2 linked regions of the Rhodopseudomonas palustris HaA2 genome follow. The protein of the gene in region 1 interacts with the protein of each later gene in a pairwise test. Links are inferred from orthologs where the notes say so. Each region holds a gene or a part of one and is shown in the gene's direction. Other genes may lie near its edges.

Region 1 (15,176 bases):
CGTTCCTGCATATAGGCCGACATCGGGTTGAAGACCGCGCTGGCGAACACGCCGAGCGCGAGCGCGCTCCACAGTGCCGGGGCGATGAACTGCCAGGCCGACAGCCCAGCCGCTCGCGCGATCACGAGCTCGAGTCGACGCGACAGGGCGAGGTAGCAGGTCATGCCGCCGATCAGGATGCAGAACGGCAGCAGCCGTTCGAGCAACTGCGGCACCCGAAAGAACGAGGCCTGGGCGATCACGAAGGCCGACACGGAGAGACCGCCGGCGCGACGCAACAGATCGATATAGTCGACGAACACCAGCAACACGAACAGGCCGAAGAACACGCCGAGAGCCGACGAGACGAACCGGGCAGCGAAATAGCGTCCGAGCGTGTTCAAGACCATGGCGGGCACCGCATCACGCCGGCATCGGCCGCCGGACCAGCCGGCTGAGCGAAGCGGTGAGGGCGTTGAACGCGTCGACCAAAAGGGTCGGCGGTTCGATCACCACGTTGCGCCGGATCAGCCAGACGCTGGCGGCAATTGCAACGGCGAGCAGCAGATATTGCAGGCCGGCGATATAAGGCGTGTGGTTGGCGACCACCGACAGCGCAAATCCCGCGAGCCTGACGACGAACGCGCACAGAACAGCGCCGATCATCGAGAAGTTTCGACTCTGGCGCGTGGTTCGCGGCATGCCCAAGAACGCGAACGTGACCGCTGCGAAGAAGAACGGATAGATCGGCGCCAGCAGGCGATCGTGCATCTCCGAGCGGAATTGGGTCGGCAATTGTGCCAGCAGAGGATCCTTCGGATCCGGCCAGATCAATTCCCACAGGTAATGCTCGCGAATTCCATAGGCGACGTCGCGGGCTCGCGAGAATTTCGACATATCGAAGGCGTAGCGGCTGAAGGCGACCAGCGTCGGCTCCTGCTTTCCGCCCTGAAACCGCTCCAAATGGCCGTCCTCGAGCACGAGGAAGGAGCCATCCTTGTTCTTCAGCACCGTGCCGTGGTCGGCGATGATGCTGACGCGATCGGCGGGATCGCGGCGGTCATCGATGAACACACCGACGAGAAGCCCGCCCGCCTGCCGCTCGCGAACGCGGATCGTCAGATTTTGCTCGAGCTGCGCGAAGCGGCCCGGCTGCAGCACGTTGGCAAGCACGTCGGCGGTGATCTCGGCGTCCCACCGGGCGATGCGGCGCAACCCGTCCGGCGCGATATAAGAGCCGATCAGAGTGACGAGTGCAGCGACGAAGATCGTGGCATAGACGAACGGCCGAAACAGTCGCAGCGGTGACAGGCCGGCGGCGTTCATCACGATGATTTCGGAGTCGGTGGCGAGTCGGTTCAGCGTATGCGCCACCGCGATCATCAGCGCGATCGGGGCGATCACCAGGATCAGGACGGGCACCGCAAGGCCGGTCAGGCCGAGGAAGGTCACGATGGTCTGGCCCTGGCTGGTCATCAAATCGATGCCACGCAAAGCCTGGGTGATCCAGATCACGCCGGTGAGGCTGGCCATGACGACCGCGAACGACGTCAGAGTCGTGCGGAAAATATAGCTATCGATGGAGCCCATCGGCCGGCGAAATCCCCTGCGCCCAATTCGATCCCCGCCAGGATTCGATCCGAATCCTCCCCAGGCGGCGATCGTGCGGGCTGTCCCACGATCGCATTACCATCTGTCTGATCTGTCAACAAAATGGCTGACCGGCGGCGGCTTCCGGATATGGTTAATGTTGCCCGAGTGTACCCCGCTCGCCACGGTAGGGGGTCGTGAGAGGTGTTTTTGTACCGCTTATAAGTCCAGGGGAGATTGGGATCCGGCGAGCCGCCGGGACATATCGTCGATGCGTTCCACGGCGCCGGGATGCGGCGATCGCGATGCCGGCTTGACTTGACGACGCAGGGCACCAAAACAACAGGTTGCACCGCCTGCCGGATTCCGTCACTGCCCGACAGCCCCATTTGGAGGAATGCCCATGCCCGACGCCGTCAAGGTCGGCTTCGTCCCGTTTTCCGTTGCCGCGCGCGGCACGCTCGTTGTGCTTTGCGACGACGCGCTGAAATTCGGCCCGGCGACCAGCAAGGCGCTGGGGGTCGCGGTCAGCACGGTCAAACGGGCGGTGGCGGCGAGCCAGTTCAAGGGCAAGTCGGGCTCTGCGCTCGACCTGTTGGCGCCCGAGGGCCTCAAGGTCGGACGGCTGGTCGTGATCGGGACCGGGAAGGCGGCAGCACTCAAGGACTACGACGTCCTCAAGCTCGGCGGCGCAATTGCGGGCAAGATCGGGGCAGGCGACACGGCCGTCACCGTGATCGCCGAGCTGCCGGGCGGCGCGATGAAGCCCGAGCAGGCCGCGGCGATCGCCTCCGGCATCCTGCTCCGGGCCTACAAGTTCGATCGCTACAAGACCAAGAAGAAGGACGATGACGCGAATGCGCTGAACGCCAACGTGTCGATCGCTGTTGCGGACGCCGCCGCGGCGAAGAAGGCATTCGCGCCCGACAGTGCCGTCGTCGACGGTGTGATCCTGGCGCGCGAACTCGTCAACGAGCCGCCGAACGTGCTGTATCCGGAAGAATTCGCCAAGCGCGCGGCGCAGCTGAAGAAGCTCGGCGTCGACATCCAGATCCTCGACGTCAAGGCGATGACGCAACTCAAGATGGGCGCGCTGCTCGGGGTGTCGCAGGGCTCGGCGCATCCGGGCCGCACCGTGATCATGCGCTGGAACGGCGGCAAGCGCGGCGAACAGCCGGTCGCCTTCGTCGGCAAGGGCGTGTGCTTCGACACCGGCGGCATCTCGATCAAGCCGTCGGCCAGCATGGAAGACATGAAGGGCGACATGGGCGGCGCTGCCTGCGTCGTCGGCCTGATGCACGCGCTCGCCGCGCGCAAGGCCAAGGTCAATGTGATCGGCGCCATCGGTCTGGTGGAGAACATGCCGGACGGCAACGCGCAGCGCCCTGGCGATATCGTGACCTCGATGTCGGGCCAGACCATCGAGATCATCAACACCGACGCCGAGGGCCGTCTCGTGCTCGCCGACGTGCTCTGGTACGTGGCGCAGAAGCACAAGCCGAAATTCATGGTCGACCTCGCCACGCTGACCGGCGCCATCATGGTCGCGCTCGGCACCGATCACGCCGGCCTGTTCTCGAACAACGACGAACTCGCCGAACGGCTGACTGCGGTCGGTGTTTCGACCGGCGAGAAGGTGTGGCGGATGCCGCTCGGTCCGGAATACGACAAGCAGATCGACTCGCAATTCGCCGACATGAAGAACACCGGTTCGCGCAACGGCGGCTCGATCACCGCGGCGCAGTTCCTGCAGCGCTTCGTCGACAATACGCCCTGGGCGCATCTCGACATCGCCGGCACGGCGATGGGCGCACCGAAGAACGACATCAACCAGAGCTGGGGTTCGGGCTACGGCGTGCGGCTCTTGAACGCGCTCGTCGCGGAGTACTACGAAGCCAAGAAGTAATCCGATCCGATGCGATGACCGAGGTCCTGTTCTATCACCTGCAGGGACGGACGATCGAGCAGGTGCTGCCGCCGTTGCTCGAGAAGTCGCTGGCGCGCGGCTGGCGGGTGGTGGTGCAGGCCGGCTCGGAGGAGCGCGCCGATACGCTCGACGCGCATCTGTGGACCTATCGTGACGATTCGTTTCTGCCGCACGCGACCTGGCGCGTGGCCGACGCGATGCATCAGCCTATCGTGCTGACAGCCGAAGAGAGCAATCCGAACGCCGCCACCGTTCGGTTTCTGCTCGACAATGCGGCGTTGCCGGCCGACGCGGAAGGCTACGAGCGGATGGTGTTGCTGTTCGACGGCGACGATGAAGACGCCGTCGGCATGGCGCGCGATATGTGGAAACAGAGCAAGTCGCGTGGCTTCGAGGTGACCTATTGGCAGGCCGATGCCGCCGGCCGATGGCAAAAGCGGGAATAGCTGGGCGACGCCGTTAAGGTTATTCTGGTATCCTTGCAACTGCGCGGAGCCGGTCACGGTCGTGCCGTAAATCGATGTTTGGACAGATGCTTACGCTGCGGGATGGGACCCAATCGATCGTGCAACACAAGCTTCCTTACAGGCCAGTCCTGCTCACCCTGGTGCTGGCGACCCCGCTGCTCGCCGGCTGTGCTGGCGGCTCGGACCTGCTGTCACGCGATGCCGACTGGTTTGCGCGGCCGGGCCGGGTTTTCATCAAGAACATCTCGATCGAGACGCCGCCGCTGACACCCGACAAAGCGGTGACGGCGGAAGACCTGATCTCCGCCGACGGCATGTGTCCGGGCATGGCCCAGCCCGGCGCGGCCGACGCCAACGCCAACGCGCAGGGGGGCGACCCTGCCGCTTCGACGATGGCGCGTGGCGGCACGGTGGCGCTCGGCCACACCGAATGCGACGTCGCCCGCGGCGCCGGTGCGCCTGACGGCGTCAACCTCTCGACCAACGAGCGTGGCCAGCGCGTCGCACTGCTGACCTATTCGCGTGGTCCGCGCGCCGGAATCTATACCTTCACTGCAGGGCGGCTGACGTCGATCGAACGCGCACCGGAGCCGGCGCCGCAACCGCGAGCCGCGAAGAAGCGCAGTAGGTCGTAGCGGCGACGCTACCGCCACGGCCGTAAGCTTCGCGTCTCAGCCTTGCGCCTTGTCGTAGGCCGAGCTCGCGTCCAGCCATTGTTCCTCGGCCTTCTGCAGCGCAGCTTCGGCTTTCGCGCGCGCGCCGGAGAGCTGTGCGGCCTGTTTCGGATCGCGCGTGAACAGGTCCGGCAATGCAAGCGCTGCATCGATCTTGGCGATGATCGCGGTGATCCGCTCGATCTCGACTTCTGCGTCGGCGATCTGCTGCTTCAGCGGTACGCGCTTCTCCGACTTCTGACGTGGTTGCTTGGCGCCGGTTCCGTCCGCGGCTCGCTCCCTGGGCTCGCGCGAACCGCTGCGGGCGCCGCGTGACGACAACACGGCGCGGCGGTAGTCGTCGAGATCGCCGTCATAGGGCTTCACCTTGTGATCGGCGACCACCCACAATTGATCGGCGCAGGCGTCGATCAGGTAGCGATCGTGCGACACCATGATGACCGCGCCCGGAAAGTCGTTGATCGCCTCCGCCAGCGCCGCGCGGCTGTCGATGTCGAGATGGTTGGTCGGCTCGTCGAGAATGATCATGTTCGGGCCGTAGAAGGTCGCGAGGCCCAACAGCAACCGCGCTTTTTCGCCGCCCGACAGACTCTTCACCAGGGTGTCGGCGGCCTTGCCGGAAAACCCGATCTGGCCGGCGCGGGCGCGGATCTTGCTCTCGGGCGCGTCCGGCATTAGCTTGCGGATGTGGTCGTAGGGCGAGCCATCCTCGTTGAGCTCGTCGAGCTGGTGCTGGGCGAAGTAAGCGACCGACAGCTTGTCGGCTCGCGTCACCGTCCCTGAGAACGGCGTCAGCCGATCGGCCAGCAGCTTCACCAGCGTCGACTTGCCGTTGCCGTTGGCGCCGAGCAAAGCAATGCGGTCTTCGGTGTCGACGCGCAGCGTGACATGACGCAGCACCGGGTGTTTGGGGTCGTAGCCGATCGAGACGTTGTCGGCGGCGATGATCGGCGGCGACAGCGTCTTCTCCGGCGCGGGAAAGACGATGTCGGGCACGTCGTCGCTCACCAGCCGCGTCACCGGCTTCATCTTCTCCAGCATCTTGACGCGCGACTGCGCCTGACGCGCTTTCGAGGCCTTGGCCTTGAAGCGGTCGACGAATTCCTGCAGGTGCTTGCGCCGGGCTTCTTCCCGCTTGGCGTTCTTGGCGTCGAGCGCCTCCTTGTTGGCACGGAATTCCGCATAGGCCGAGTAGGTGCCGCGGAAATGCACCAGCCGGCCGCGATCGAGATGCAAGATCTCGTTCACCGAGGTGTCGAGCAAATCGCGGTCGTGGCTGATCACGATCACCGTGCGCGGATAGTTGGCGAGGTGATCCTCGAGCCACAGCGTGCCTTCGAGATCGAGATAGTTGGTCGGCTCGTCGAGCAGCAGCAGATCGGGCGCTGCGAACAGCGTCGCCGCAAGCGCCACCCGCATCCGCCAGCCGCCGGAGAATTCCGAACAGGAGCGCGCCTGGTCCGCCGCGGAAAAGCCGAGGCCGCTGAGAATGGCGGCGGCGCGCGCCGGGGCCGAATGCGCGTCGATGTCGACCAGCCGGGTCTGGATGTCGGCGATGCGATGCGGATCGTGCGCGGTCTCCGCCTCCGCGAGCAGGGCGTCGCGCTCCAAATCCGCCTTGAGCACCACTTCGAGCAGGGTCTCGGGCCCGTTGGGCGCTTCCTGCGCGAGGCTGCCGACGCGCCAGCGCGGCGGCATGGTGATGCGCCCGGTCTCGGTCGCGAGCTCGCCGCGGATGGCGTGAAACAGCGTCGACTTGCCGGCGCCGTTGCGGCCGATGAAGCCGACCCGGGCACCCGGCGCGATCTGCACCGTGCTCTGGTCGATCAGCAGCCGTCCCGCGATCCGGACCGATATGTCGGACAAAGTGAGCATGGCGCGTTTTGACCGGGACGGGCCTCAAAGGCAACCGGGATCAGGGCGATTGTGATCGGCCGCACGCGCGACAGGTGGGGAGGGCGGCGTTCGTCTGGTGGCGCGGCTTGCCGTGCCGCGGCGGCGCCGATATAAGCGCGCAACTCTCCCGCCCCAAGCGTTTCAAGGACATTTCCATGGCTGTTCAACGAACTTTCTCGATCCTCAAGCCCGATGCGACCGAGCGCAACATCACCGGCGCGATCAATGCCCTGATCGAGAAGGCCGGCCTGCGCATCGTGGCGCAGAAGCGGATTCACATGACCCGCGGCCAGGCCGAGACCTTCTATGCGGTCCACAAGGAACGCCCGTTCTTCGGCGAACTGGTCGACTTCATGACCTCGGGCCCGGTCGTCGTGCAGGTGCTCGAAGGCGAGGGGGCGATTGCGAAGTATCGCGACGTGATGGGCGCGACCGATCCGTCGAAGGCCGCGGACGGCACCATCCGCAAGCTGCATGCCAAATCGATCGGCGAAAACTCGGTGCACGGTTCGGATGCGCCGGAGACCGCTGCCATCGAGATCGCGCAGTTCTTCGCCGGCAACGAAATCGTCGGCTGAGCCCCGCACCACACCACGTCCGCGGACCGCTGATCGGGCGGCCGCGGTCGTGGCAATCGGGTCGGCCTTGCTGAGCGGGGGACCCGTCCTCGCTGTGCCGTCCCTGTTCCGGAGGGCGTCTCCGCACCTGGTCGGTGCGGGACGGAGCCTCAAGCCGTGCCCGCGATGACGCCGCCGTCGTGCCCATGGGAGCACGCGTCGGAACCCTTGGCGTGATCGTGGCCGTCATGCGTGATCTGCGTCCACGCATAGGCGTCACGCACGATGTGGTAGCAATCGCAGGCGCGGTTTTCGAGCCCTGGCCGATCGATCACGCGCACCGCACCGCGGGTCTTCTGCACGATGCCTTCGGTCTCGAACTGCAGCAGCGCATTGGTGATACTTGCGCGGCGGACGCCGAGGCTGGCGGCCAACAATTCATGAGTGATGTACAGCACGTCACTCTGGATGCGATCGTTGGCCAGCAGCAGCCATCGCGCCAGACGCTGATTGATCTCGTGGCGGGCGGCGCACAGCACGCTCTGAGTGTTCTGAGCGATCAGCGCGGGGACGTAGCGCAACAACTGCTCGCGGATCTGCGGCCGGCTGGCGATCACGCGCGCGAGATCCTCGGCCTCGATCCGCAGCGCGGTTCCCGGCATGGATACGATCGAGCGCTGTGACGCAACCGACGCTCCGAGGACCAAGGGAACTCCGACATATCCGAACACGCCGACCATTGCGGTCTCGACGTAGTCGGTGCGGCTTCCGGAAACGTGCGAAACGAGACCGTCTTCAATGAAGTGAATGCACTCGACCGGCCGGTTGGCCTCCTGCAGCACAGCGCGTCCCTTGAATTCGACCGGCCGCAGCATCGGCTTGAGGGCCTGAAAATCCTCGGGTGACAGCTGCGCAAGAACGCGGTTCTTCACCGTCGAAGGGCAATGGTTGTTGTTGATGTCGCTGGACACGATCAGGATGATCTCCTCGCACGCGGGGTGTTTGTCAGGTTGCGAAGGGAACCGGCCGTGGCCGATTCAGGGCAACACTAGTCAAGTGTGGTCCGCATGAACATCTTGCCGGGTGTTCAATATTGTCGCACGCGCCGAGATGTGAGCCGTGCAGAGCCGCGCGGGAGGGCGTTTCGATGTCGCCGCCTCGCCACCAAACGCGACCAGCAATCAGCTCGGAACCGTTGGAAGCGCGCCATTGGTGGCGCTGCCAGATCGCGCGGGGCGGCTGCCACAATGAAGAGCGGCCCGGCGCAACTATGCGGCGCTTATATCTGCGGCACTCGCAAGGCTTGCTAACCCGGAAAAATCATGTTGCAATTGACCCGCAATCGAATGTGGGCCGTTCGGCTTTATGTTTCGCGACTCGAAAATCAGGGCTTTGCAGTCGGGGCTTGAATATCACCTCGGATATCAAGTCTTGCAGCAGGCAGCGCTTACGGGATCGCCGTTTGTGGCGTGGCACGCGGATAGCGCGCCACGTCTTTTTTGTGTCTAGACAGGAGACAGGCGATGCAAAAGGGCACCGTCAAGTGGTTCAACCCGACCAAGGGTTATGGTTTCATCCGTCCTACCAGCGGCGACAAGGACGTCTTCGTCCATATCTCGGCGGTCGAGCGCGCCGGTCTCAGCACTCTGAATGAAAACCAGGCGATCGAATACGATCTGGTCGAAAATCGCGGCAAGACCTCGGCGGAGAACCTCAAGCTCACGTGAGCAGGTTCGATCGTCTCGATCAGTTCTCCGACGGTACGATCAGCGCCTGATCATGCGGGCCACTCGAGGTCGATCTGCACAGATCGCCCTCGAATCGCGTTTGGCCGGATGCCACCATCTGCAGGGCTCTCGGATAGATCCGGTGCTCGATCGCCAGGACGCGGTCGGCCAGCGTGTCGGCGGTGTCGTCGTCGTGCACCGGCACCGCGCCTTGAATCACGATCGGTCCGGCGTCGGTTTCCGCGATGACGAAATGCACGGTGGCGCCGGAAATCTTCACGCCGGCGCGCAGGGCCTGACCGTGCGGATCGAGGCCCGGGAAGGACGGCAGCAGCGACGGATGAATGTTGAGCATCCGGCCGTACCAATGATTGACGAAATCCGCCGTGAACAGCCGCATGAAGCCGCCGAGGCAGATCAGCTCGATGCCGCGTGCGTCAAGCGCCGCCTGCAACACGGCTTCGAAGCCGGCGCGATCCTTGCCGAACGGCTTGCTTTCGATCACCAGCGTTTCAATCCCGCTGCGTTGAGCGATCGCAAGGCCGCCGGCGCTCGCGGTGTTGGCGATCACGACCGCAATGTCGGCAGGGAAGCCGTCTTCGGCCGCGGCTTCGATCAGCGCGGCCATGTTCGACCCGCGCCCGGAAATCAGGATGGCGACACGACGCTTGCTCACGCGATCACCAGGACAGGTCGAGGTGACCGTCGTAGACGACGCGATGTTCGCCCTTCGCCGCGATCACTTCGCCGAGCAGATGCACGCTCTCGCCGCCCGCGGTCAGCGCCTCGGTGACGGCGTCGACGGCGTCCGCCTTGACGATCGCGATCATGCCGATGCCGCAATTGAAGGTGCGCAGCAGTTCGAGTTCGGCGATGTCGCCTTGTTCGGCCAGCCATTTGAACACCGGCAGCACCGGCAGCCGCGGCAGGTCGATGCCGACGCCGAGATGCTTCGGCAGCACCCGCGGGATGTTGTCGGTGAAACCGCCACCGGTGATATGCGCCAGCCCCTTGATCGCGCCGGTGGTGCGGATCGCCTGCAGACAGGATTTCACGTAGAGCCGGGTCGGCGTCAGCAGCGCTCCGCCGAGCGTCATCACCGGCGAGAACGGCGCCTTGGCGTCGTAGGGCAGGCCGGATTTTTCGACGATCTTGCGGACCAGCGAAAACCCGTTCGAATGCACCCCGGATGAGGCCAGCCCGATCACCGCGTCGCCGGCGGTGATGTCGGGGGAGGGCAGCAGCGTGCCGCGTTCCGCCGCGCCGACCGCGAAGCCGGCGAGATCATAGTCGCCGTCCTTGTAGAGGCCCGGCATTTCCGCGGTCTCGCCGCCGATCAGCGCACAGCCAGACTCGCGGCAGCCTTCGGCGACGCCTGCGACGATTTCGGCCACGGCCTCGGGATCGAGTTTGCCGCACGCGAAATAGTCGAGAAAGAACAGCGGCTCGGCGCCCTGGACGACCAGATCATTGACCGACATCGCGACCAGGTCGATACCGATCCCGGCGTGCACCCCGGCCTCGATCGCGACCTTGATCTTGGTTCCGACGCCGTCGGTCGCCGCCACCAGCACCGGGTCCTTGAAGCCCGCGGCCTTCAAGTCGAACAGTCCGCCGAAGCCGCCGATTTCGGAGTCCGCGCCGGCCCGGGCGGTGGCCCGGACCATCGGCTTGATCAGGTCGACGAGGCGATTGCCGGCGTCGATATCGACGCCGGAATCGGCATAGGTGAGGCCGTGCTTCCGCTCGGTCATGGCCGGCTCCCGCAAGAAAAAGGCGCTGCGCGGCAACGATTGCCGCCCGGCATCGAGCCGCCGCCGATGAACCCCCGTCGATCGCGCTAGACCTAAGTCCCGCTTGTCCGCGTCCGACCAATGGTTTTGGGGTGGTTACGTCGGATTCCGCCGGCGTGCAATGGCTCGCAAGGGGACCCAGCATGTACTATGTAGACAACCAGCCCCTCCCGCCGTCGAAAGTCGAATGGTTTCGCCGGATCTGGGCTGGAAGCCGGGAACGTCGCGTGAGCATTCCGAATATTATTACCCTGGGCCGGATTCTGCTGGTGCCGGTCATCGTCTGGGCCATTGCGTCGAATGAAATGGCAGTCGCGTTCGCGGTCTTCGTGATCGCCGGCGTCAGCGACGCGATCGACGGCTTTCTCGCCAAGCGTTTCAACATGAGCAGCGAGCTCGGTGCGTTGCTCGATCCGCTGGCCGACAAGGCGCTATTGGTGTCGATCTACGTGTCGCTCGGCATCTGGGGCGCGATCCCGCGCTGGCTGGTGATTCTGGTGGTGTCGCGCGACATCATGATCGTGGGAGCGGTGATCATTTCCTGGCTGTTCGGCAAGCCGGTGCCGATGAAACCGTTGATGGTCTCGAAACTGAATACGGTGGCGCAGGTCGGATTTGCCGCATTGGTGCTCGGTGCGCTCGGCTTCGGGTTCGAGCCGGCGCCCTATGACCTAGTCTTGATGATTCTGGTGACGCTCTTGACGTTGCTTTCGGTCTCCTTCTATCTCGTGGAGTGGACGCGGCATATGAGCACGATCGAGCCTGGCCACTGAAACGCGTCGGCCGGCCGCGCAGTGCGGGCCGGCATGGAGCGACCCCGTGGTAGTCCGCGTACAACCCCGTCAACTGGCCCTGGACCTGCCGCACGCCGAAAGCCTGTCGCGCGAGGACTTCCTCGAAGGCACGGCCAATTCCTCGGCGCTGAGGCTGATCGAAAGCTGGCCCGACTGGCCGAACCGCATCATGCTGCTGGTCGGACCGGAGGGCAGCGGCAAGAGTCATCTGGCATCGATCTGGGCCGAGCAGGCCGGCGCGCGATCGACCTCGGCTCAGGCGCTGACCGCGGCGAACGTCCCCGGCGAGCTCGCCACTGGCGCGCTGGTGGTGGAAGACCTGACGCCGGGCAGCTTCGACGAGCGCGCGCTGTTTCATCTGATCAATCTGGCACGTGAAGACGAGGCCTATGTTCTGATCACCGCGCGGCTGGCCCCTGCGGCATTTCCAGCCGACTTGCGCGATCTGCGGTCCCGGCTGAGGGCGGTGCCAGTGGTGACCCTGCTGCCGCCCGACGATGCATTGTTTCGGGCGCTGATCGTCAAATTCTGCGCCGACCGCCAGATGAGCATCGACGCCAATCTGGTCGGCTATCTCGCCAACAGAATCGACCGGTCTTTCGCTGCCGCGCGTCAGACGGTGGAGCGGCTGGACACCGAGGCGCTGCGTCTCGGCCGGCCAGTGACCCGAGCGCTGGCGGCGGACGTCCTGCGCAACGACTGAGCCCCTGCGGCATCCTTGCCGGCCGGCTCGGCTTGACGCGATCTTCGCTAAGTCCCTCAATGTCATGGAAACGTCTTGCGTGTGCAGCATTGTCTCGCCGCACCGCCACCTCCGGCACGACGACCCCGCATCGCACTGGACCGACCTCTCATGGACTCCGACCAAATCATTGTCATCGAAGAGAAAAATGGTGAAGCCGAGCCGGCGTCCGTGGTTGCCGCCGGGCCGGAACGCTTCATCAACCGCGAATTGTCGTGGCTGCATTTCAATCGGCGGGTGCTCGAGGAGGCGGTCAATCCCTCCCATCCGGTACTCGAGCGCGTCCGTTTTTTGTCGATTTCGGCCAACAACCTCGACGAATTCTTCATGGTGCGAGTCGCCGGCATCAAGGCGCAGGTCCGGGAAGGCATTACCGAGCGCAGCCCGGACGGGCTGACGCCGGCCGAGCAATTGGTGCTGATCAACGAGGCGGTCTCGCGCCTGGCGAGCGACCAGCAGGCGATCTGGCGTGACCTGCGCGGGATTCTGACCGAGGCCGGCATCGTGCTGCTCGACGGCCGCGACGCCACCAAGTCGCAGCGGGCGTGGATCGAGGATCATTTTCTCCACAACATTTTTCCGCTGCTGACCCCGCTGGCGATCGATCCGGCGCATCCGTTTCCCTTCATCCCGAGCCTCGGTTTCACCATCGGCCTGCAACTCGCGCGGGTGTCGGACGGCAAGTCGATGAACGCGCTGATCCGCATGCCGGGCAAAATCGACCGCTTCATTCGGCTGCCGCCGAACGGCAAGGACCAGTCCGTCCGGCTGATGACGCTGGAGCAGGCGACGTCGCTGTTCATCGGGAGGTTGTTTCCGGGATATGTCGTGAAGGGGCAGGGCTCCTTCCGGGTCATTCGCGACAGCGAACTCGAAATCGAGGAAGAGGCCGAAGATCTGGTCCGGCTGTTCGAGACCGCGCTGAAGCGGCGGCGGCGGGGGTCGGTGATCCGGCTCGAAGTCGATTCGACGATGCCGGAAGAATTGCGTGCCTTCGTGCAGCGCGCGCTGTCGACCGCCGACGACGAAGTGCTGCTCGTCGACGGCGTGCTGGCGATGAACGAACTGTCGCAACTGACACGGGTCGATCGCCCCGACCTCGAATTTCCACCGTACGTGCCGCGCCATCCGGAGCGTGTGCGCGACCATGGCGGCGACATCTTCGCGGCGATCCGCAAGAAGGATCTGATCGTCCATCATCCCTACGAGTCGTTCGACGTGGTGGTGCAGTTCCTGCAACAGGCGACCCGCGATCCGGATGTCGTTGCGATCAAGCAGACGCTGTACCGGACCTCGAACAACTCGCCGATCGTCCGGGCGTTGGCGGAAGCCGCGGAGGCCGGCAAGTCGGTCACGGCGCTGGTGGAACTGAAGGCGCGGTTCGATGAGGAGGCCAATATCCGCTGGGCGCGCGACCTCGAACGCGCTGGTGTCCAAGTGGTCTACGGCTTCCTGGAGCTCAAGACCCACGCCAAGCTGTCGCTGGTGGTGCGTCGCGAAGGCAATACCCTGACCACCTATGTCCATACCGGGACAGGGAACTATCACCCGGTCACCGCGCGAATCTATACCGACCTGTCGTATTTCACCTCCGATCCGATCATCGGCCGCGACGCGGCACGGGTCTTCAACTACATCACCGGCTATGCCGAGCCGAGCGACATCGAAAAAATGGCGGTGTCGCCGCTCACGCTGCGCAAGCGCATGCTCGAACACATCCGAGGCGAGACGGCTTTCGCGCGCCACGGCAAGCCGGCGGCGATCTGGCTGAAGATGAACTCGCTGGTCGATCCGGACATCATCGACGCGCTGTACGAGGCGTCGCGCGCCGGCGTCTCGGTCGAACTCGTGGTTCGCGGCATCTGCTGCCTGCGGCCCGGTGTGCCGGGCCTGTCCGAGAACATCCGTGTCAAATCGATCATCGGCCGGTTCCTGGAGCACGGCCGCGTCTATTGCTTTGGAAACGGCCACGGCCTGCCCAGCGCCAAAGCGGCGGTTTACATCTCGTCGGCCGATATGATGCCGCGCAACCTCGATCGGCGCGTGGAGATCCTTTGCCCGCTGCTCAACCCGACCGTGCATCAGCAGGTGCTGGAGCAGATCATGGTCGCGAACCTGAAGGATACCGAGCAGAGCTGGCAGTTGTTGCCGGATGGGTCATCGACGCGTATGAAGGCGGCGAAGGGTGAAGAACCCTTCAACGTGCACAACTACTTCATGACCAATCCGAGTCTGTCCGGCCGTGGAAAGTCGCTCAAAGAATCTTCGCCGCGACGACTCACGCGCCGTTCGGAGCGCCATCAGTCGCCTTGAGGATTTTGCACGGTGACGAAGCGGGCGCGCAGGCGCGAAACCAGCGTCGCAGTGATCGACATAGGCTCGAATTCCGTGCGTCTCGTGGTCTACGAGTCGCTCGCGCGCAGCCTGGTCACGGTTTTCAACGAAAAGGCGCTGTGCGGGCTCGGGCGTGAAGTGCAGAGCACGGGGCTGTTGGCGACCGATGCCGTCGACAAGGCGCTGACCGCGCTACGTCGGTTCCGCGCGTTGATTCGGGTGATGCGCGTCGGCCGAGTCTACGCCATTGCCACGGCAGCGTGCCGCGACGCCAGCAACGGTCCCGATTTCATCGCAGCCGCAGAGCGGATCTGCGGTGTCACGATCGAAATCCTGTCGGGGCCGCGCGAGGCCAAGCTGTCGGCACTCGGCGTCATCGCCGGGGTTCACAAGCCGAACGGCATCGTCGGCGATCTCGGCGGCGGATCGCTGGAACTGATCGATGTTCGCGGCAACCTGGTTCGCAAGGGCGTAACCTTGCCGCTCGGGAGTCTGGCGCTTCAGGATGCCTCGCAGAAATCCCTGAAGCGGGCCGAACGGATCGCGAAAGACGCTCTCGCGGGTGCCCTCCCGCTGAAGGCGGCGAGCGGGCGGACGTTCTACGCAGTCGGGGGGACCTGGCGCGCTTTGGCGCGGATTCACATCGCGCAGAGCGGCTACGCGCTCAAGGTGATGCATGGTTACGCGATCCCGGCC
Region 2 (15,165 bases), 2.0 Mb from region 1 along the record:
TCTGCCGGGCGGCCATTGGGATTTCTGCAGCCGCCTGAAACGCGGCGCGCCGCCGCGGCCGGATTGAGCCGGTGGCATCCCCCGCCGCGGCGCTGCAACGCTGGTCGATCCCGCTGCTCACGCTTTCCGTGCCGCTCGGATTCGTGGCGTGGGCGTTTCCGACAGGCCTCGCGCCGCTGCGCGCGGCCGGCATCGTCACCGGCTGGCTCGGCTGCGGGCTGCTGCTGGTGAGCCTGCTGCTGATGCTGCGCGAGCCGCGGCTCGCCTATTGGCTCGGCGGGCTGGAGCGGATGTATCGCTGGCATCACGTCACCGGCGTCGTCGCTTATGTGGCGCTGCTGCTGCATCCGCTCGCGCTCGCCGCCGGCAATCTCGCCGCGTCGCCGCGCCTCGCCTGGCAGACGTTGTCGCCGGCGACGGAGAGCTGGCAGGTGTGGTCGGGTTGGCTCGGCCTGCTGCTGTTGATGGTCGGCCTCGCCACCACTTTCACCCCGAGCATCCGCTACGGCCTGTGGCGCTGGCTGCACGCGCTGCTCGGTATCGGCGTGGTGATCGGTCTCGTGCATCTGATCCTGCTCGGCATCGACGAGCCGGTGCTGCCGATCCTCGCGGCGGCGGCAGGAATCCTCGGCTGGCGGCTGCTGCGCGGCGATCTCGGCCTCGCGGCGCGGCCCTATATCGTCGCGGCGGTGCGCAAGCTGACGCCGCAGTCCGTCGAGATCGAATTGCGCCCGCTGGCCGATCCGGTGACCGTGACCGCCGGGCAATTCGTGCTGGTCGCGTTCGGCAACGGCCCGCTGTATCGCGGCTGCGGCGAATTCCATCCCTTCACCATCAGCGCGATCGATCGCGACGGCGCGCTGCGCCTGGCGGTGAAGGCGCTCGGCGATTGTACGCGGCGAATGCTGTCGATCGAGCCCGGCGTCGCGGCGCGGGTGATCGGCGGCTTCGGCGGCCTGCTCGGCGACGCCGGCGCATCGCCGCAATTGTGGATCGCCGGCGGCATCGGCGTCACGCCGTTCGTCGCTCTGCTGAACGAGGGCAGGCTGCGCCAGCCGGTGCGGCTGCTGTATCTGTATCGCCGCGAGGCCGATGCGACCTATCTGCCGGAGCTGCGCGCGATCGCGGCATCCGATCCGCAACTGAAATTGCAGGCGGTCGCCACCGGCGACGATCTGCCCGATCTCGATCGCCTGCTGCCCGCTACCAGCGAGTTGTCAGGCGTCGAGTGCTATCTGTGCGGGCCGGCGGGCCTGGTCGCGGCGCTGCAGCGGGCGCTCGGCGCGCGCGGGGTCGCCGCCCAGCACATCCACTTCGAAAACTTCGAGTTCAGATAATGCGCAGATTGTATTTCGCCGCCACCGCGACGTTCTGGATCGCCGTACTCGGCTTCTGGGCCGGCAGCGCGCTGACGCCGGTCACCCGGCAGCCGGCGGTCGCCGCCGACCGCGACATCACGGCGGCGGAACTCGCCCGCCACGCCACGCCCGCCGATTGCTGGATGGCGATCCGCGGCAGCGTCTATGATCTCACCGGCTATCTGCCGGACCATCCGTCGCGGCCATCGATCATCGAGCCGTGGTGCGGCAAGGAGGCGACCGACGCCTACAACACCAAGAGCAAGGGTCGCGCCCATTCCGGCGAAGCCGATGCGATGCTGCCGAAATACCGGATCGGCCGCTTCGTCACCGGCAGCGCGCAATAAGACTGGTTTGCAGTTGGCGCCGGCGGCGCCGCGAGCGGTTGTGTGACGGGCGGCGTCAGCATTCTGTCAGGCGATCAGGCCTAGAACCGGGCTGGTCGCAAAGGCTGCGGGAGCCTGCGCGCCGTCGGCCGTCCGCCGGCCAAGCCAGCGAGATTCCAAGACAGTCCATGCGCCGTCATTCGCCCATCGCCATCGCCTGTCTTGCTGCGCTGCTCGCCGCCGGCGTCGCGCGCGCCGGCGATGAGCTGCCGATCTCGCCGGTGCAGGCCGAGCGCGTCGGCATCGAGACCTCGCCGCTGGAGCAGCAGCCGGTCGCCGTGGGCCTCAGCTTTCCCGGCAAGATCACCGTGCCGCCGGATCGCACCCGGCTGATGAACGCGCCGTTCGGCGGCCGGATCGAGCGCCTGCTGGTGCGCACCGACAGCGCCGTCAAGGCCGGCGACGTGCTGGCCGAGCTGCAGAGCCCGGCGCTGGCGCACGCCCAGGCCGAATATCTCGTCGCCTACAACAAAGAGGGTCTGCTGAAGACCAATCTCGACCGCGAGGAGCAGCTCGCGCCCTATGGCGCGGTGCCGAAGAAGCAGGTCATCATCACCCGGAACGAATACGACCAGGCCCGCGCCACCGCGGCCGAGCGCCGCCAGGCGCTGTCGCATGTCGGCATGACCGAGCCGCAGATCGAGAAGCTGACGTCGAGCCAGAAGCTCGATCCGAAGCTGACGCTGATTGCGCCGATCGACGGCGTGGTGCTGGAGAGCGCGACGATGCCGGGCCAGACCGTCGAGGCGCTGGCGCCGGTGTTCAGGCTGGCGCAACTGTCGCCGCTGTGGGTCGAGATCCAGGTGCCGGCGTTGCGTGCCGAGCAGTTCGCCGTCGGCGCCCGCGTCACCGTGCGCGGCCACGATTGCGTCGGCCGCGTGGTGTCGATCGGCTCGAGCGTCGAGCCGACCTCGCAAACCGTGATCGTCCGCGCCGAATTCGACGAGCCCGATCCGGATCTGCGCCCGGGCCAGATGATCGAGGCGCAGATCACGTCGGCGACCACCGGCGAAAGCGAATGGCGGGTGCGCACCGGCGCGATGGTGCGGCGCGGCGGCGACGCCTTCGTATTCGTGCAGACCTCGGGCGGCTTCGTCGCCACCCCGGTGAAGATCCGCGAGGAACTGCCGCAATTCGCCGTGGTCAGCGGCAGCTTCCGCGGCGACGAACGCATCGCGGTGCGTGGCTTGGCTGCGCTCAAGGGCGCGTGGCAGGGTCTCGGCGGGGTCGAGTAAATGCTCGCGCGTCTGGTCGAGTTCTCGCTCGCGCATCGCCTGCTGGTGGTGCTGGCCACCCTGCTGCTGATCGGCGCTGGGATCTATGCGGTGCGCGGCCTGCCGATCGATGCCTTCCCGGACGTCTCGCCGGTGCAGGTCAAGATCATCATGAAGGCGCCGGGCATGACGCCCGAGGAGGTCGAGACCCGGGTGACGGCGCCGCTCGAGCTGGAAATGCTCGGCATCCCCAACAAGACCATCCTGCGCTCGACCACCAAATACGGCCTCGCCGACGTCACCATCGATTTCGCCGACGGCGTCGATATCTACTGGGCGCGCAATCAAGTCGCCGAACGGCTCGCCGCGGCGATGAAGGACATGCCGGACGGCCTGACCGGCGGCATGGCGCCGATCACCACGCCGCTCGGCGAGATGTTCATGTTCACCATCGCCGGCGGCGACCTGTCGCTGGCCGAACGGCGCACGCTGCTCGACTGGACGATCCGTCCGGCGCTGCGCACGCTGCCCGGCGTCGCCGACGTCAATTCGCTCGGCGGCTATGTCCGCTCGTTCGAGATCGTCCCCGACAATCTGGCGATGGCGTCGCGCGGCATTTCCATCGACATGCTGGAGAAGGCGATCAAGGCCAACAACCGCAATGGCGGCGCCGGCCGGCTGTCCGCCGGCGAGGAAGTGCTGCTGGTCCGCGTCGACGGCCAGGTCCGCACGCTCGACGATCTGCGCAACATCGTGCTGGCCTCGCGCGACGGCGGCATGGTGCGGGTGCGCGACGTCGCCGAGGTGCGGATCGGCAGCATCACCCGCTCCGGCGCCGTGACGCGCGACGGGCAAAGCGAGGCGGTGCAGGGCCTGGTGCTCGGCCTGCGCGGCGCCAATGCCCGCGACGTCGTCGAGGGCGTCCGCGCCAAATTCGCCGAGCTCGCGCCGACGCTGCCGAAGGGCGTGACGCTCGACGTGTTCTACGATCGCGGCGATCTGGTCGGCCGCGCCATCAGCACGGTGTCGAAATCGCTGCTCGAAGCCACCGTGCTGGTGATCCTGCTGCTGGTCCTGTTTCTCGGCGACTGGCGCGCCGCTCTGGTGGTGGCGCTGACGCTGCCGCTGTCGGCGCTCGCCACCTTCGTGCTGATGCGCTGGGCCGGGATGTCCGCCAACCTGATGAGCCTCGGCGGGCTCGCGGTGGCGATCGGCATGCTGATCGACGCCGCCGTCGTGGTGGTCGAGAACATCGTCTCGCATCTGGCGCACGACCGCCACGGCGCGCGGGTGCCGCTGCTGCACCGGATCTACCAGGCGCTGCGCGAAGTCGTGGTGCCGGTGACGTCGGGCATCGCCATCATCGTCATCGTGTTCCTGCCGCTGCTGACGCTGCAGGGGCTGGAAGGCAAGCTGTTCATTCCGGTGGCGCTGTCGATCGTGTTCGCGCTCGGCTCCTCGCTGCTGCTGGCGCTGACGGTGGTGCCGGTGCTGGCGTCGCTGCTGCTACGCACCTCCGGCCATCACGACACCTGGCTGGTTCGCAAGATCAGCGCGGCCTATGCGCCGGTGTTGCATTTCGCGTTGCGCCGCGAAAAGGCGGTGCTGGCGGTCGCGGTGCTGGCGCTGGTCGCGACCGGCTTCGCCTATGTCCAGCTCGGCAAGATCTTCATGCCGACGATGGAGGAAGGCACGCCGATCCTCAGCGTCGAGAAACTGCCCTCGGTGAGCCTCGAGGCGAGCGTCGATCTCGACCTGAAGATTCAGAAGGCGGTGATGGCGGCGGTGCCCGAGGTTTCGAGCATCGTCGCGCGCGTCGGCTCCGACGAAATCGGCCTCGATCCGATGGGGCTCAATCAGACCGATACTTACGTCATCCTGAAGCCGCCGTCGGAATGGCGCCGGCCGGACGACAAGGACTGGCTGATGGGCGAGATCCGCAAGGCGCTCGCCGAGTTTCCCGGCATCGGCTTCAGCTTCACCCAGCCGATCGAGATGCGCGTGCAGGAGATGATCATCGGCGCCCGCGGCGACGTGGTGGCGAAGATCTTCGGCACCGACATCGCCACGCTGAACAGCCTCGCCGAACAGATCACGGCGACGATGAAGACGCTGAAGGGCGCCGAGGACGTCCGCACCACGCTGAACGAGGGCTTCGAGTATTACAGCATCGGGATCGACCGGCTGCAGGCCGGACGGCTCGGGCTCGACGTCGACCAGCTCACCAGCGCGCTGCGCACCCAGATCGACGGCCAGCCGGTCGGCATCGTCGTCGAGGAGGGCCGCCGCACCCCGATCTCGATCCGCGGCACCGACGCCTTGCGGGAATCGCCGGCGCGGCTCGCCGGCCTCAGCCTGGTGATCGCCGACGGCAAATCGGTGCCGCTCACCAATGTGGCGCGGCTGGAGCGGATCGACGGCCCGGTCAAGATCGACCGCGAGAACGGGCAGCGGCTGGCGCTGGTGATGAGCAACGTCACCGGTCGCGATTTGGTCGGCTTCGTCGACGAGGCCAAGGCCGCGGTCGCCGCGCGGGTCAAATTGCCGGAGGGCTACCGCATCGTCTGGGGCGGCCAGTTCGAGAACCAGCAGCGCGCCGCCGCAAGGCTCGCCATCGTGGTGCCGATCGCGCTGGCGCTGGTGTTCCTGCTGCTGTTCGTCACCTTCGCGTCGCTGCGGCAAGCGCTGCTGGTGTTCGTCAACATTCCGTTCGCGCTGGTCGGCGGCGTGTTCAGCCTGCTGGTCTCCGGCGAGTATCTGTCGGTGCCGGCCTCGGTCGGCTTCATCGCGCTGCTCGGCATCGCGGTGCTGAACGGGCTGGTGCTGGTGACCTATTTCAACACGCTGCGCGGTCAGGGCCTGTCGCCGGATCAGATCGTCGAGCTCGGCTCGCAGCGCCGGCTGCGGCCGATCCTGCTCACCGCCAGCATCACCGCGTTCGGGCTGGTGCCGCTGCTCTACGCCACCGGCCCGGGCGCCGACGTGCAGCGTCCGCTGGCGATCGTGGTGATCGGCGGGCTGGTGTCGTCGACGCTGCTGACGCTGGTGATCCTGCCGGTGCTGTATCGCCGTTTCGGCATCGTGGCGGAGAAGGCGGCATGAGCCTGGTGATGCTGACGCTGGTCGCGCCGATGGCGCTGAAAGAAGACCTGGTCGCCGCGATGCTGGCGCACGGACCGACCGCGCAGGCCGGCTTTGTTGCGCGCGAGGTCGAAGGCTGTGGCGACCGCGTCGCCTACGACAGCTCGATCGAGCGGGTCCGCGGCCACAGGCTCGCCGTCGAGATCGTGGTGACCGCGCCGGAGCACGACATCCGCAGCCTGCTCGACGCGCTTCGCGCCGGGATGGCGGGGCGTGACGTCACATGGCGGATCGCCGCCGTGACGGCGGCCGGGACCCTTTAGTCCAGCGCCGACATCACGCGATCGACGGCGGCGCCGCCGGGATGCTTCACAATAACATATAGACGAATTCGTATTTCTCGATTAGAGCGCCGCGAGACAAGACATGGCGCGGTCGCCGGCGATCGGGCTTGCGTTTCAGCCGAGGCGTGCGCCGCGTCGTTGTCTGCCCTGCGTCGACGATCGAGGACGGAAATCACGATGACCGTTTCCGAGACCAGCCGTCCCAACCGGCTGCCGTGGCCGCCGATGCTGCTGACGCTGGCGGCGCTCGCGTCCATCGGTCTCGGCGTGGTGGCGCCACTGACCGTGCCGCGCGCGCAAGCGGTGGTGCTGATCGGCTATGCGATCGCGGGACTGGGGCTCGCTGTCGATCTCTGGGCGATCCTGACCATGCGCCGCGCGCGCACCAACATTCTGCCGCACCGCGCCGCCGACCGGCTGGTCACCTGGGGGCCGTTCCGCTTCAGCCGCAATCCGATCTATCTCGCCAATGCGTGGCTGCTGATCGGCATCGGGACGGCGTTCGGAAACGGCTGGTTCATCGTGTTCGCGCTGCTGTCGGCGGTGGCGGTCGATCGGCTCGCAATCCGCCGCGAGGAACGCCATCTCGCGATCAAATTCGGCAACGACTGGATAGAGTATTCGTCGAAGACGCCGCGCTGGCTGATCCGATGATCGCAAGCCGTCAAAGGGAGAATTGAATGACCACCAATGTGAAGCAGATGATGGAAGCCGCCAATGCGGCGGTGCCGCGGGTCACCCCGGATCAGGCGCGCGAGATGATGGGCAAGGGCGCCGTGGTGATCGACGTGCGCGACGCGCCCGAGGTCGAGAACAGCGGCAAGGTCGAGGGCTCGCTGCACATCTCGCGCGGCATGCTCGAGTTCCGCGCCGATCCGGACACGGCGTTTCACGACAAGCGTCTCGCCAAGGACAGACCGGTGATCGTGTACTGCGCCTCCGGCGGCCGCTCGGCGCTGGCCGGCAAGGTGCTGAAGGACATGGGCTACGCCGAAGTCTACAATCTCGGCGCGTTCAAGGACTGGACCGACGCCGGCGGACCGATCGAAAAGCCGATCGACCGCGGCATGTGAGCGCTGTCGGTTAGTTGCTGGTCGCGACGTTCGAGGTACCCCGAGCGTCCGGATTTCGGGTTTGCGCCCCGAGGGGCGCATCTCGGCATGACGAAACAATGGGGCGGCGACGCGAGGCTGGCGAATTGCCGGCATTGACGAATTGCCGTTCCGGCATTGATGCGACGCGTACAAGGAACCAAATGATTAGCCGGCCTTTGACCTCGACAAACGAGGTACCAGCAAATGTCGGACATCATCATTTTGTTCCGGATGGCTCTGCCCGTGCTGTCCCTGTTGGCGCTGACGATCGGCCTGGTAACAGGGTTGGTCCTGCTGATCTACGGAATCGGTGGGATGATTCCACGACGTCCGCGTGTCGTCGCGACGCAACGTCATCGCGACCTGACACGACGGCGTGAGCCGAGTCGTTAGTTCACTTCGTCAGAAATTTCCACGCCACCACGACGGCGACCAGCGCGGCGAAGATCAGCAGCGCGGGGACCGGCCGGCGGCCGGTCTGCGGGACGGGGCGGGCGCCGCGATCGGCGGCGCGGGTGACCTGCGGCTTCGGCGGCTTCTTGAAGCGGACGACGTTGTCGACCGGGGCCGTGCCGGGCTCCGCCGGCGGGGTGCGCGGTTCTGGCTCCGGCGCGTCGCCGGTGCCGCCCATGTCGCTGTAATAGGCCTGATAGGTCTCGCGCACCGCGATCGTCTTGGATTCGATCTCGCTCATCCGGTCGAGCCGCTCGCGATAGCCGTTCAGCACCGTCTGCGCATTCGGAGGCAGCGAGTCGAAGCTGCCGAGTTTCGCCATCATCAACCAGGTGGCGAAATCGGCCTCGGCCCGGGTTCGGGCTTTGCGGGCAATCGTGGTGCTGGACTTGGAAGCCATGGTGATCCGGTTGAGTCGCTCTCCGACATCGCGCGACGTGACGACAGGGTTGGGACGCATTCCTCAATAGCTGAAAACGCCGCCGCGCGTCAGGGGTTCGTGCCTCGCCACCGAAACGCGCAGGCGAGGCTGGCGAAGCAGCGGTATCATCGCTACATTGGGACGGCGAGGCTGCGTTTCGCGTCAGGAGCCATATATCCCCGGGGCCTTATCGATCCTTCCGGGAACTGTCCCTGGCCGGGTCCGTGGACCCGGTCACATGGTGCCCACCTACTTTCGTAGGGAACTCCGGGATCGAGCGCTTCAACGGTCATGTGGCTTCGCACTTCCTCCTCCCTCGTGCTCTCCCGGCTTTTCCGGCCGGCGGCCCCTGCCTATAAGCGGGGATGAGCGAACTTTCCGACAGCGTCTCCAAGGATGAATTGCGCGCCGCGGCATTGGCCCGGCGTTTGGCGTTGTCGGACGAGGCCCGCGCCGCGGCCGCCGTTGTGATTGCCGCAAGGCCTCTGCCGTTCGCGGTGCCGGAGGGCGCGATCGTCGCCGGTTATGTGCCGATTCGCGGTGAAATCGATCCGCTGCCGTTGATGCGCGCGCTTGCTGAGGGCGGCGCGAGGCTGGCCTTGCCGGTGGTGACCGGGCCCGGACGGCCGCTGAAATTCCGCGCCTGGTCGGAGGGCGAGGCGCTGCAGCGCAGCCGACTCGGCATCCTGGAGCCGCTACCCGGCGCGCCGGAGCTGGTTCCGGACATCGTGCTGGCACCGCTCGCCGCGTTCGATGCGCAGGGCCACCGCATCGGCTACGGCGCCGGCCACTACGACTGCACGCTCGCGGCGCTGCGCGGCTCGAAGCCGGTGATCGCCGCGGGGCTCGCCTTTGCGGTGCAGCAAATCGAGGCGGTCCCCGCCGCCGCCCACGACGTGGCGCTGGATTATGTGATAACGGAACGCGACACGCTCATTTTCCGGAGTCGATAGGTTTGCGCATTCTGTTCATCGGCGACGTCGTCGGCAAATCCGGCCGCACGGCGATCGCCGAACATCTGCCCCGAGCGATCCGCGACTGGCAGCTCGATTGCACCATCATCAACGGCGAGAACGCCGCCGGCGGCTTCGGCATCACCGAGGCGATCTACAATGATTTCATCGACGCCGGCGCCGATGCGGTGACGCTCGGCAACCACGCCTGGAATCAGAAGGAGGCGCTGGTGTTCATCGAGCGCGCGCCGCGCCTGATCCGCCCGGCGAATTTTCCGCGCCACACGCCGGGCCGCGGCGCCACGCTGGTCGAGACCCGCAACGGCGCCCGCGTGCTGGTGATCAACGCGATGGGCCGGGTGTTCATGGAGCCGCTGAACGATCCGTTCGCCGCGGTCGCGCGTGAGCTCGACGCCTGTCCGCTGCGCGAAGCCGCCGACGCCATCGTGCTGGATTTCCACGGCGAGGCGTCGAGCGAAAAGCAGGGCATGGGTTACTTCTGCGACGGCAAGGTCAGCCTCGTGGTCGGCACCCATACCCATGTGCCGACCGCCGATCACCAGATCCTGCCCGGCGGCACCGCCTACATGACCGACGCGGGCATGACCGGCGATTATGATTCCGTGATCGGCATGCACAAGGACGAGCCGCTGCAGCGCTTCACCACCGGCATTCCGCAGGGCCGGTTCGAGCCGGCCAACGGCGTCGCGACGCTGAGCGGCGTCGCGGTCGAGACCGATGATACGACGGGCCTGGCGCTGCGCATCGCCCCGGTCCGTATCGGCGGAAGGCTGGAGCCGGCGGTGCCGGGGTTCTGGATGAGTTAGCTGCTCGTTCCGTAGGGTGGCGCTGAGCGCAGCGAAGCCCACGCGCACAGCGCTCGGCTTGTGAGCGGGGGCACAGCGCTACGCGCCTTTGCGCACCCTGCCAACGACACGTGCAAGTGAGCACAGCGCGCTCCCTCGCCCCGCTCTTCGCGGGGAGAGGGTTGGGGTGAGGGGCGACGCGCGCACTGCGTCTCGGCTGTGCGGAGATGCCCCCTCACCCGGCTTGCATCTGGCGATGCAAGCCGACCTCTCCCCGCGCGCGGGGAGAGGTCACAACGGCCGCTTGCTCACCATCCAAGATTCGAAGTCCGGCAATGCTCAATACCGCTCCGGCACGTACATCTCCTCCGGAATCGGCGTGCGGTGATAGTCGGGGTGGTGGATCCGCGGCGGCAGCACCACGCGCTCGCTCGGCACCTCTTCGTAAGGGATCTGGTCGAGCAGATGCGCAATGCAGTTCAGCCGCGCCTTCTTCTTGTCGACCGCCTGCACCACGTGCCACGGCGCCTCGGCGATGTGGGTGCGCTCCAGCATCTCTTCCTTGGCCTTGGTGTAGTTCTCCCAGCGCGCCCGCGACTGCACGTCCATCGGGCTCAGCTTCCACTGCTTCAAGGGATCGTTGATCCGCATCATGAAGCGCAGCTGCTGCTCGTCGTCGGTGATCGAGAACCAGTATTTGATCAGCACGATGCCGGAGCGCACCAGCATCCGCTCGAATTCCGGCACCGAGCGGAAGAACTCCTCGACCTCGGCCTCGGTGCAGAATCCCATCACCCGTTCGACACCGGCGCGGTTGTACCAAGAGCGGTCGAACAGCACGATCTCGCCGGCGGCCGGCAGATGCGAGACGTAGCGCTGGAAGTACCATTGGCTGCGCTCGCGCAGGCTCGGCGCCGGCAGCGCCGCGACGCGGCAGATCCGCGGATTGAGCCGCTGGGTGATCCGCTTGATGACGCCGCCCTTGCCGGCGGAATCGCGGCCCTCGAACACCACCACCACCTTCAGGCCCTGATGCTGCACCCAGCTTTGCAGCTTCACCAATTCGCCCTGCAGCCGGAACAGTTCCTTGAAATAGATCCGGCGGTCGACGGTGTCGGCGGGCGAGTGACCGGCGAATTCGTTGGTCAGCGCGTCGAGGCGATCGTCGTCGATTTCGAGTTCCAGCTCCTCGTCGAATCCGTCGAGCATTTCCGCCTCGATCCGCTGCCGCATCGTCGGCGCGGCTTTGACGGGCTTCTTGCGGGTCGCAGCGGTGGTTGTCTTGGTCGCCTTGCCGGCGGGTTTTCGAGCCATTTTGGTCTCCGGGCGTGACTGCCGGAGGGAAACTGCCGCGCGGTGTTTGTCGCAGGTATGACAGCGGTGGCCCGGTGCGACATTTGGCGCGGATGGCCGCCCGGTTTTTGGGCCGGGCGGCCATCGATCGGCTCGCGATATCAGGCGGCTCGGACGTTGCTGAGGAAATTGCCGACTTCCAGTTTCAGCCGGTTGCTTTCGGTCGACAGCGATTGCGCCGCCGACAGCACCTGCGAGGACGCCGCGCCGGTCTCGCTGGCGCCACGCTGCACGTCGCCGATATTGCTCGACACCTGATGAGTGCCCTGCGCCGCCTGCTGCACGTTGCGGGCGATTTCGTGGGTGGCGGCGCCTTGCTCCTCCACCGCCGCGGCGATCGTCGACGAGATTTCCGACATCCGGGCGATGGTCTGGCCGATCTGCATGATGGCGCCGGCCGATTCCTGGGTGGCGGATTGGATGCCGGAGATCTGCTGGCTGATCTCGCCGGTCGCCTTGGCGGTCTGCTCGGCCAGCGCCTTGACCTCGGAGGCGACCACGGCGAAGCCGCGGCCGGCGTCGCCGGCGCGGGCGGCTTCGATCGTCGCGTTCAGCGCCAGCAGGTTGGTCTGCCCGGCGATGGTGTTGATCAGTTCCACCACGGCGCCGATCCGCGCCGCGGCCTGGGTCAACTGGCCGACGCTCTGATTGGTGTCGCGCGCCTGATCGACCGCCTCGGCGGCGATCCGGGCCGATTCCTGGACCTGGCGGCTGATCTCCTGCACCGAGGAGGTCAGTTCCTCGGTGGCCGAGGCCACCGATTGCACATTGGCGCTGGCCTGGCCCGAGGCGGCGGCGACCGAGGTGGTGAGCTGCTGGGCGCGGTCGGCGGTGGCGGTGAGGGTGCCGGCGGAGGCCTCCAGTTCGGTCGAGGCCGACGCCACCGTCTCGACGATCTCGCCGATCATCTGCTCGAAGTGGCGGGTGATCTCGTCGACCCGCTGGCCGCGCTGGATCTTTTCGGCGGCGTCCTTCATGGCGGCTTCGTCGGCCGCCTTCTTGGCGATCAAGGCCTCCTTGAACAGCTGCAGCGAGTCCGCCATCTTGCCGATTTCGGTGGCCTCGCCCTGGTGCGGGACGCTGGCGCCGAGGTCGCCCGCACCCAGCGCCTGCATCGGCGCCACGATCGAATCGATGCCGCGTGACACGTCGCGCACCAGATAGATCGCCAGCCCGCCGCCGAGCACGATGGCGGCGCCGATGATGATCAGCAACTGCATCAAGGCCGACTGATGGACCTGGTTCGCGAATCGGCCGGCTTCGTCGGCGCCCTTGTTGTTGAGGGCGATGTCCCGGTCGAGAATGGCGTCCGCCTGTTTCGAGATCGGATAGGCCTTGGTCTCGTTGAATGCGGTGGCGTCGTGCGGGATGCGGCCGATGCTGTCGCGCGACAGCGCGACGACCCGCGGAATCTGGCTTTCGTAGAGATTCCATTGCTCACTCCACTCGTTGTAGAGCGCGCGTTCTTCGGCGGAGCCGATCAGCTTCTCGTAGACGTCGCGAAACTTCCGCAGCGCTTGCGCCGAGGTCTCTATCCGATTTTCGACCGCCGCCTTGGTGTCCGCGGTTTCGGAGAGCAGGTGCAAGCGAACGATGGCGCGATAGGTGACGACTTCGGCGCGCAGATCGCCGAGCGCGCGGACGCGCGGCAGCCAGTTGCTCTGGATATCGACGGCTGCAGTGTTGATCGCCTGGGTCTTTGTGACAGCCAGTATTCCCATGCCGATTATGGTGATCAGCAGAAACCCAACGACAAGACTGATCTTGGCGCGAATGGAGAAGTTGGTCGGCATCGTCGATATCCTTGACCGCTATGGATGGTCACCGACGAACGACTCGGGATCGAGGGGCTGGTCAGGATGAGGGGCGCAGCGGCGGTAGATCGCTCTCATTGCGACGCAACATCATCCCCGCGCATGAACGCTTCGTAAAACTACCAGGTACGAGTCTCGCAATCCGACGGTAATAGACTAAAGGGGTATGGCGATCGATGATCCGGCAGTAATGGCGTTTCCCGATACCGTCAAGTGCCTCCGCCGAGTCGGAGTCGTCCGGTTTCTGGTCGGATCAGACCGGACCGCTCGATTTGTGAGTGGACGCGTACGGCCGGCACCATGCTTACCCTGTCAATACGCCACCCGGTTTTCAATCGTGGACTATATTCCTAAAAAGGATTGTGCGCATATATACTTAACAAATGTGATGATATGCCTAGAATCGATGATCGACAGGCCGGCGTATCAAGTGTTTCGTTTCTGAAGGATTCGGGCGGTCTCCGCTTCGAGACCGAGCACGATGCTGTCAACTTTGGTCATAATCTCGTTTAGCGTAGCCGAGACTGGATACTCAGACAGAAAGCCAGTGTCCGCGAAGGATATGTAGAAGGGCGCGCCGAACTTGTAGTCACATGATCCATCGGGGGACGTTTTTGCGACTACAATCTCGTTCTTCGATCTGTCCCAATAGGGATCGAAGCCATCAATGGCCTTGATCGCGTTCATATTGGTGATGGTGTACACTCCATCCAGGTTTCTAGCGCCCAGCCTGAGTGGAACTTGGTGTTTGTTCGGGTTGGCGATCTTAGCGAATGCCCTAAGGAGGTCGTCCCCGCCTTCATGAGTATCCCCAGTTGGGTAAGTCTGGAGAGACGCGAGGAAGGGCCTCAGATCGACGGGGATGTCGGAATAGGTATCCCTTCTGAAAACACCTTCGAGGTCTTTGGGGCCTTCGGCAAAGGGGAAGTACGCCTTCTTAGCCGGCCTTCCGTTCAAGACTTCACAACTGGCACAGACGGCAAAATCGAGGGCGTTGCGAAGGTCATTGACGACAGCATAGGCCGCGTAGCACAGCCTGTCGGGCAGCTCCTTGGTAACTTTCAGTTTATGGACCAAATGCCCTGTCTCGGGGTCTATCTCTGCGATAGGAGTGCATAGATTGTCCGCGAGGAACGACTCGGACAGTTTGTCAAACTCGGCAAGATTTTTGTATGCCCCCTCATTCACGACTAGCCGCGCCCCATAAAAAGGGTCTTCTTTGCGGGCTTCGCGCCTAGGGTCGAACTGCTCTTTGCCGGAATACCCGGTGGATAATGCTTGGAACGATTTGCGTGGAGAACTCCTCGATATATTCAGGTTGTTAAATGTTATGTTCTCCGCGCCATCTTCGATTTGAACTGGAACGTCGAAGCCGGATACCATCGTGTTATCGAAGGTGAGATTGGAGCTATCTTTACTGATATAGAATCCGGCTCCTCCTGTTCGCTTTTGCACCATGGGATCACTCCGATGTCGAAGTCTAAGGATAATGAAGATGATTTGGAACGGCACGTCTTATGGGCGCGCTTGTGCGCATGAAGCCAAAGCCGCACCAGGAAATGAAGGTTGGAAAGAAAGAGGTTTCGGCCAGAAAGAAAGGCCCGGCTTAAGAAAAGCCTAGCCCATCGAAACAGGTTTAACCTATAGCCGGCATCCCATCGTCTGGTGAAAGCGCGTCTGGTGAAAACGGTTTCGCGTGTAGTCTTGTTCCCTATCGAACCATTCGCACCATACGTCGCCACTTGATTGTCTATTTGTCACTGTCATGAGCGGGCCGCCAGACTTGAGCCTTACGGTGTCACACTTCTTGAACTGAGACATCCCTGCCTCGTTGGGCGATTAATTATGAAGTACAACAACGGCAAGATTAATGCACGCAATCTCGTGC

Evidence for each region.
Region 2: the proteins of ndk (region 1) and RPB_RS21605 interact in binary tests that used the Escherichia coli proteins (3 or more experiments, as listed by UniProt). The link is inferred for Rhodopseudomonas palustris HaA2 from one-to-one orthologs.

What each region holds. Positions count from the first base shown.
Region 1 is NC_007778.1:2,837,564-2,852,739, forward strand. Bases 5,545-8,399 are described here. They hold ndk (nucleoside-diphosphate kinase), read left to right. Parts: upstream 5,545-6,688; coding sequence 6,689-7,111; downstream 7,112-8,399. Other genes in these bases: RPB_RS12505 (ABC-F family ATP-binding cassette domain-containing protein), read right to left, coding at 5,545-6,512; RPB_RS12515 (Crp/Fnr family transcriptional regulator), read right to left, coding at 7,261-8,061. In the rest of the region: LPS export ABC transporter permease LptG, read right to left, coding at 1-389; LPS export ABC transporter permease LptF, read right to left, coding at 403-1,569; RPB_RS12490 (leucyl aminopeptidase), read left to right, coding at 1,973-3,475; RPB_RS12495 (DNA polymerase III subunit chi), read left to right, coding at 3,490-3,942; RPB_RS12500 (hypothetical protein), read left to right, coding at 4,062-4,598; more of RPB_RS12505, read right to left, coding at 4,635-5,544; RPB_RS12520 (cold-shock protein), read left to right, coding at 8,614-8,817; purN (phosphoribosylglycinamide formyltransferase), read right to left, coding at 8,837-9,493; purM (phosphoribosylformylglycinamidine cyclo-ligase), read right to left, coding at 9,498-10,571; RPB_RS12535 (CDP-alcohol phosphatidyltransferase family protein), read left to right, coding at 10,838-11,383; RPB_RS12540 (DnaA ATPase domain-containing protein), read left to right, coding at 11,430-12,107; RPB_RS12545 (RNA degradosome polyphosphate kinase), read left to right, coding at 12,258-14,459; ppx (exopolyphosphatase), read left to right, coding at 14,472-15,176. UniProt on the Escherichia coli protein: Major role in the synthesis of nucleoside triphosphates other than ATP. The ATP gamma phosphate is transferred to the NDP beta phosphate via a ping-pong mechanism, using a phosphorylated active-site intermediate.
Region 2 is NC_007778.1:4,869,414-4,884,578, reverse strand. Bases 7,667-10,510 are described here. They hold RPB_RS21605 (5-formyltetrahydrofolate cyclo-ligase), read left to right. Parts: upstream 7,667-8,716; coding sequence 8,717-9,304; downstream 9,305-10,510. Other genes in these bases: ppk2 (polyphosphate kinase 2), read right to left, coding at 10,450-10,510; RPB_RS21600 (TIGR00282 family metallophosphoesterase), read left to right, coding at 9,307-10,131; RPB_RS21610 (hypothetical protein), read right to left, coding at 7,872-8,330; RPB_RS21615 (hypothetical protein), read left to right, coding at 7,682-7,870. Outside these bases: RPB_RS21655 (hypothetical protein), read left to right, coding at 1-67; RPB_RS21650 (ferric reductase-like transmembrane domain-containing protein), read left to right, coding at 72-1,337; RPB_RS21645 (cytochrome b5-like heme/steroid binding domain-containing protein), read left to right, coding at 1,334-1,705; RPB_RS21640 (efflux RND transporter periplasmic adaptor subunit), read left to right, coding at 1,873-2,979; RPB_RS21635 (efflux RND transporter permease subunit), read left to right, coding at 2,980-6,060; RPB_RS21630 (DUF3240 family protein), read left to right, coding at 6,057-6,362; RPB_RS21625 (methyltransferase family protein), read left to right, coding at 6,561-7,037; RPB_RS21620 (rhodanese-like domain-containing protein), read left to right, coding at 7,064-7,456; more of ppk2, read right to left, coding at 10,511-11,343; RPB_RS21590 (methyl-accepting chemotaxis protein), read right to left, coding at 11,565-13,256; RPB_RS21585 (hypothetical protein), read right to left, coding at 13,704-14,735; RPB_RS24340 (YodC family protein), read right to left, coding at 14,919-15,098. UniProt on the Escherichia coli protein: Involved in the removal of 5-formyltetrahydrofolate.